One region of the Rhizobium sp. BG4 genome, then DNA from elsewhere that is predicted to be linked to it. Evidence: predicted binding sites of a transcription regulator. Region 1 holds the regulator's gene; the other holds the start of a gene.
The links. The regulator PhoB, encoded in region 1, activates phosphate uptake and scavenging genes when phosphate is short. The targets are predictions, from matches to a motif close to TGTCATNNANCTGTCAT.
Positions count from the first base shown of each region.

Region 2: a site for PhoB is predicted at 1,320-1,336, ahead of phnF (phosphonate metabolism transcriptional regulator PhnF). Genes of this name have one in related genera too.

Region 1 is NZ_CP044125.1:1,327,216-1,330,516, reverse strand. It holds gene pstA (phosphate ABC transporter permease PstA) at 1-46, shown strand, start outside; gene pstB (phosphate ABC transporter ATP-binding protein PstB) at 62-877, shown strand; gene phoU (phosphate signaling complex protein PhoU) at 922-1,635, shown strand; gene phoB (phosphate regulon transcriptional regulator PhoB) at 1,669-2,352, shown strand; gene F2982_RS06960 (GcrA family cell cycle regulator) at 2,437-2,970, opposite strand.
Region 2 is NZ_CP044125.1:1,645,477-1,648,777, forward strand. It holds gene F2982_RS08585 (2,3-bisphosphoglycerate-dependent phosphoglycerate mutase) at 1-520, shown strand, start outside; gene phnF (phosphonate metabolism transcriptional regulator PhnF) at 569-1,306, opposite strand; gene phnG (phosphonate C-P lyase system protein PhnG) at 1,407-1,871, shown strand; gene phnH (phosphonate C-P lyase system protein PhnH) at 1,871-2,479, shown strand; gene F2982_RS08605 (carbon-phosphorus lyase complex subunit PhnI) at 2,483-3,301, shown strand, end outside.

The DNA of each region.
Region 1 (3,301 bases):
CCTAGGAGCCATCCTCTTGCGCCGTCGCTTTGAGCGCCGCTGGTAAACGGAGTAAAACCCAATGAACATGTTGACAGAAGCAGCAGTTGAAAAGGCTCTGGACCAGAAGATGAACAGCATTCCCTACAAGATGATCGGCCAGGACGTTTCCGTCTATTACGGCGAAAAGCGCGCCCTCTTCGACGTCAAGCTGAACATCCGCGAAAACACCGTTACGGCGCTCATCGGCCCGTCCGGCTGCGGCAAGTCCACCTTCCTGCGCAGCCTGAACCGCATGAACGACACGATCGACAATTGCCGCGTCACCGGCAAGATCACGCTCGATGGCGACGATATCTACGATCCGGATATCGACGTGGTCGAACTGCGCGCCCGCGTCGGCATGGTGTTCCAGAAGCCGAACCCGTTCCCAAAGTCGATCTATGAGAACGTCGCTTACGGCCCGCGCATCCATGGTCTCGCCAAGACCAAGGCCGACATGGACCAGATCGTCGAGACCAGCCTGCAGCGCGCCGGCCTCTGGAACGAGGTCAAGGACCGCGTTCATGAATCCGGCACCGGCCTCTCCGGTGGTCAGCAGCAGCGCCTCTGCATCGCCCGCGCTGTTGCAGTCTCGCCAGAAGTCATCCTGATGGACGAGCCGTGCTCGGCACTCGACCCGATCGCCACCGCAAAGGTCGAGGAACTGATCCACGAGCTGCGCGAAGCCTACACGATCGTCATCGTCACGCACTCCATGCAGCAGGCCGCCCGCGTTTCGCAGCGCACGGCCATGTTCCACCTCGGCAACCTCGTCGAGGAGAACGACACCGACAAGATGTTCACCAATCCGGACGATCCGCGCACCCAGGATTATATCATGGGCCGCTTCGGCTGATCTTTGGCGTCACGACCCCCGATAGACACTCAAGGACTTTCCCCATGGCATCGACACATATTTTTTCTGCGTATGACGAAGACCTGAAGTTCCTCTCGCGCCGCATTTCCGAAATGGGCGGCCTGGCCGAGCAGATGGTTTCCGACGCTGTCCGCGCCCTCGTCAACGGCGACGCGGCGCTGGCGCAGAAGGTCATCTCCGACGACGTGATCCTCGATCACGCCGAGCGCGAGATCAACGACAAGGCGATCGTCACCATCGCCCGCCGCCAGCCGATGGCGTCGGACCTGCGCGAGATCATGGGTTCGATCCGCATCGCCGCAGACCTCGAGCGCGTCGGCGACCTCGGCAAGAACACCGCAAAGCGCGTCATCGCCGTGCAGAGCACCGGCGTTCCGCGCAAGCTCGCCCGTGGCCTGGAGCATCTCTCCGAGCTCGCGCTCGTCCAGCTGAAGGAGGTGCTCGACGTCTACACGACGCGCGCTGCCGACAAGGCGAAGTCGATCCGCGAGCGCGACGAGGAAATCGACGCGATGTACACGTCGCTGTTCCGCGAGCTCCTGACCTACATGATGGAAGATCCGCGCAACATCACCAGCTGCACGCATCTGCTCTTCTGCGCCAAGAACATCGAGCGCATCGGCGACCACGCCACGAACATTGCTGAAACCATCTACTACATGGCGACCGGCGCTCAGCCGGAAGGCGAGCGTCCGAAGGACGACACCGCCAACACCGTCGGCGCGGTAACGGAATAATCATCCGGACCGGGCCTCAGGAGACAGAATAGAATGATCCCGAGAGTTGCAGTCGTTGAAGACGAAGAAGCACTGAGCGTGCTTCTTCGCTACAATCTCGAAGCCGAAGGTTTCGAAGTCGATACCATCCTGCGCGGCGACGAGGCGGAAATCCGCCTTCAGGAGCGCACGCCGGACCTTCTTATCCTCGATTGGATGCTGCCTGGCGTATCAGGCATCGAGCTCTGCCGCCGGCTGCGCATGCGCCCGGAAACCGAGCGCTTGCCGATCATCATGCTGACGGCGCGCGGTGAAGAGAGTGAGCGCGTCCGCGGCCTGTCGACCGGCGCCGACGACTATGTCGTCAAGCCGTTCTCGACGCCCGAGCTCGTTGCCCGCGTCAAGGCGATGCTGCGCCGCGCCAAGCCGGAAGTTCTCTCGACCGTGCTGAAGTGCGGCGATATCGAACTCGACCGCGAAACGCACCGCGTTCACCGCAAGACCCGCGAAGTCCGTCTCGGACCGACCGAGTTCCGCCTCCTGGAGTTTCTGATGTCGTCGCCGGGCCGCGTCTTCTCGCGCTCGCAACTGCTCGACGGCGTCTGGGGTCACGACATCTATGTCGACGAGCGTACCGTCGACGTCCATGTCGGCCGCCTGCGCAAGGCGCTCAACTTCTCGAACATGCAGGATGTCATCCGCACCGTCCGCGGTGCCGGTTATTCCATGGAAGCCTGAGTGATCAAGGAGGCTACGGCCTCCTGACAAGCAGATACAAAAAAACGGGCCGAAAGGCCCGTTTTTCGTTTGTCTTTACCCGGCTCAGTTTGCCCGGGCTGCGGCCCTGCGGCGATCATTGACCGGCTGGTAAGCCAGGCGCTGGTGATAGGTGCAGTAGGGCGAAGAATCCGGGCTTTCGCAGCCGCAGAAATGGAAATCGTCCTTCAGCGGATCGCCGACCGGCCACTTGCAGGTACGCTCGGTCAGTTCCGTCAGGCCGAGACGGCGCGAGATCGGCACGACAACGTTGGAAGCCGGACGATATTCCATCTCCTCCATGACGTCGATTTCGATCTCTTCCTTCAGCATCGTTGCGCCCTGCGGGCGGGCAACGGTGCGGGTCGTCATGCGCGATGCATAGTTCGGAGCGCGCGGTGCCGAAGTCGTGCGCTTCGGAGCTCGTGCCGCCGTCGCATTGCCGCCGGCCTTGGCACGGCCCGGCAGTGCCAGACGGTGAACCTTGCCGATAACGGCATTCCGGCTCACGCCTCCAAGTTGCGCCGCGATCTGGCTCGCGCTCAACCCTTCGGACCACAGTTTCTTGAGTTTCTCGACCCGCTCGTCTGTCCAGTTCATGCCCTGTGTCTCCGCCGTTTAAGCGTTGTGAAGGCAGAATCCTTCACCGTTTGCCCCGGATGAATCCGACACAAGAAACGCTTGACTAATTTTGGTGACTAGTTCCGCCGCATGCAGTCTAGTAATTGAGTTTTAACCTAGTGTGAGGCTGACTCCGTGACAAGAGTCGCGGGAATCCGGATGAATCGAATTTCAAGTTTTCCCCAACTTGCTTCCCCACAGAGTCATTTCTGCAACATTAGCTGTTGATGAAACGCGACATCGCTTGAGCGTCACCCAGAAGCCACGAAAGCCGTAGTTTTGTTGACATTGCAGTGCGAAAAGTAAATAG
Region 2 (3,301 bases), 320 kb from region 1:
CGGCGGCCAGGCGCTTGCCGATTACGGCATCAAGTTCGATGTCGCCTACACCTCAGCGCTGACCCGCGCGCAGCACACGCTGAAGCTCATCCTCGACAAGGTCGGCCAGCAGGGCCTGCAGACGATCAAGGATCAGGCGCTGAACGAGCGCGACTACGGCGACCTCTCCGGTCTCAACAAGGATGACGCCCGCGCCAAGTGGGGCGAGGAGCAGGTTCATATCTGGCGCCGCTCGTACGACGTCCCGCCTCCGGGCGGCGAAAGCCTGCGCGACACCGGCGCCCGCGTCTGGCCCTACTACCTGACGGAAATCCTGCCGCGCGTTCTGCGTGGCGAGAAGGTTCTCGTCGCGGCTCACGGCAACTCGCTGCGTTCGCTGGTCATGGTGCTCGACCGCCTGACCCGCGAACAGGTTCTCGACCTCAACCTCGCGACCGGCGTTCCGATGGTCTACAAGCTGAAGGCCGATTCCACCGTCGCTTCCAAGGAAGTGCTCGGCGACATGTCCGCCGCTCACTGAGCCGGATTCGCATCAATCAGAAAGCCGGACCAAGTGCCCGGCTTTTTTTCAGTTTTCGATGGTGAATTGCACCCGGTCTGCGGCGAAGCGGGTGATGGAATATTGCACGGGAACGCCGTCGAGATCGGTGTTCATCGCCTTGGTGATCAGCAGGATCGCACCGGGCGTCAGCTCCAGATCGGCGATGTCTCCAGCATCGGCATGCGCGGCAGTGATCTCTGTCGTTGCTCGGACATAGTCCTGCAGGCCGAGCAGCGCGAAAGCCTTGGTGATCGATTCCGTCTTGCGGTAGGTTTCGGCGATATCGCCGAAACGCGCGGCGGGAAACCAGCTCGTTGCCCGTGAGACCGGACGCTTGTCGGCCTCTCTTGTCGTTTCGATCCTGACGACCGCATCGCCGGGACACATTTTCAGCCAGCGCGCGACCTCTGCATCGGCAGGCTCCTCGGCAGCCGCCAGCAGGAAACCGCGCGTTTCCCTTGCCTGTCCGCTGATGCCGGTGGTGAAGCGCGTGCGCTTGCTGATCGGGAAATTCAGCCGCTCCCGGCGCTCGATCAGCGTGCCGCGGCCTTGCACGGCGCGGACGATTCCCTCCTGAGCCAGAGCCGCAAGGGCGCTTCGAACCGTATGCCGGTTGACGCCGAACTGTTCGGCGAGCGCCGTTTCCGGCGGCACCATGCCCGTTTCATCATAAGCGCCGCGGGTAATTGCCTCGCGGATGCGATCCGCTATCTGGCGCCATAGCGCCACCCCCGTCTGCCTCTGTACCTGCTTCAGCCCAGCCATTTCACCCCTGCCATGTCACACGCTTGTCATGTCCCCGATTTAAGCGTAGCTATATCTTGTATGGTTGTCTATATCAATAGACATTTCGAAGGATGTGGCGATGAAACCAGCAGAGAAAATCGAGGCAGCCGACGGCAGGAAGAGGGTGGTCGATCTTCTCGCCCGCTCCGAGCTCGCTGAACTGAATGACGCCTGGGAGGCGCTTGCAAACAAGCCCGAGGTTCAGGCCGTGCGTGGCCCGGAAACCGGACTGGTAATGGTCCGCGGCCGCATCGGCGGTGGCGGCTCGGCCTTCAATCTCGGCGAAGTGACGGTCACCCGCGCCACGATCCGGCTCGCCAGCGGCACGGTCGGCCATGGTCAGTCGCTGGGCACCGATCGCAAGAAGGCGCGGCTTTGCGCGATCTTCGACGCTCTCTGGCAGGAAGAGGCAACCAAGGCGTTCGTCGAGGACAGACTGCTTCAGCCGATCGCCCAGCGCATCGCCACCGCGACGCAGCAGAAGGCCGACGAGACGGCCGCAACACGCGTCGACTTCTTCACCATGGTTCGCGGAGACGATTGATGGAACTCAGGAACGATACTTTGACCGGCGGCTTTGCCGAGCCGGTCTTCCAGGCCCAGAGCGTCTTCAAGGCGATGATGGATGCCATGGCCCGCCCAGGCTCGATCCAGACGCTGTCGCCCGATGCTGCCCCGCCTGCGCCGATGGGTGCCGCGGCCGGCGCCATCGCGCTGACGCTCTGCGATCATGACACGCCGGTCTGGCTTTCGCCTGCGCTGAACAAATCTGCCGTACCGGGCTGGCTGAGCTTCCACACGGGCGCGACCGTCACCACCGAAAAGGCCGAGGCGCGCTTCGCCTTCGTCGACAGCGGCATGGCGCTCTCCACTTTTGGCCTATTCGCCCCGGGCACGCAGGAATATCCCGACCGTTCGACGACGGTTGTCATCGAGATTGCTGCGCTCGACGGCGGCAAGGCGCTGGCGCTGATGGGACCGGGTATCAAGACCGTGACGGAAATCGCACCGGTGGGACTGCCGGAGACCTTCATCCGCCTCTGGAACGAGAACCGCGCCTTGTTCCCGCGCGGTGTCGACATCGTGCTGGCCGCAGGCAGCAGTTTCCTCTGCCTGCCGCGCACCACCAAGATCACTGCAACGGAGATGTGAACCATGTATGTTGCTGTCAAAGGTGGCGAGGCCGCCATCGCCAATGCTCATCGCCTGCTCGCCGACCGCCGCCGCGGTGACCGCTCGCTTCCGGCAATCGGCATCGAGCAGATCGTCGCGCAGCTGGCGCTTGCCGTCGACCGCGTCATGGCGGAGGCATCGCTCTACGACCGGACCCTTGCCGCGCTTGCCGTACGCCAGTCGCGCGGCGACATGATCGAGGCGATCTTCCTGCTGCGTGCCTACCGCACGACGCTGCCGCGCTTCGGTTACTCTAAGCCGCTCGATACGAGCCGCATGACGATCGAGCGCCGTATCTCGGCGACCTACAAGGACCTTCCGGGCGGCCAGCTGCTCGGCCCGACCTTCGACTATACGCACCGCCTGCTCGACCCGTCGCTGCTGACGGATGAAGAGGTTGAGGAGCCGGCTCAGCGCCAGGCCGAAACCGGCCACGTCATCCGCGTCTCCGAAATCCTCGGCCAGGAAGGCCTGATCGAGGACGATGGTTCGATGCCCGAAGATCACGAGATCGGCGACCTGACGCGCGAGCCGATGGAATTCCCGATGAGCCGGGATCTGCGCCTGCAGGCGCTCGCCCGAGGCGACGAAGGCTTCCTTCTGGCGCTCGGCTACTCGACGCAGCGCGGCTACGGCCGCAACCACCCCTTCACCGGCGAAATCCGCATCGGCGAAGTCGAGGTGGAATTCGACGTGCCTGAACTCGGCTTTGCCGTTTCTCTCGGCACGATCCAAGTCACCGAATGCCAGATGGTCAACCAGTTCAAGGGATCGGCGAAGGCTCCGCCGCAGTTTACCCGC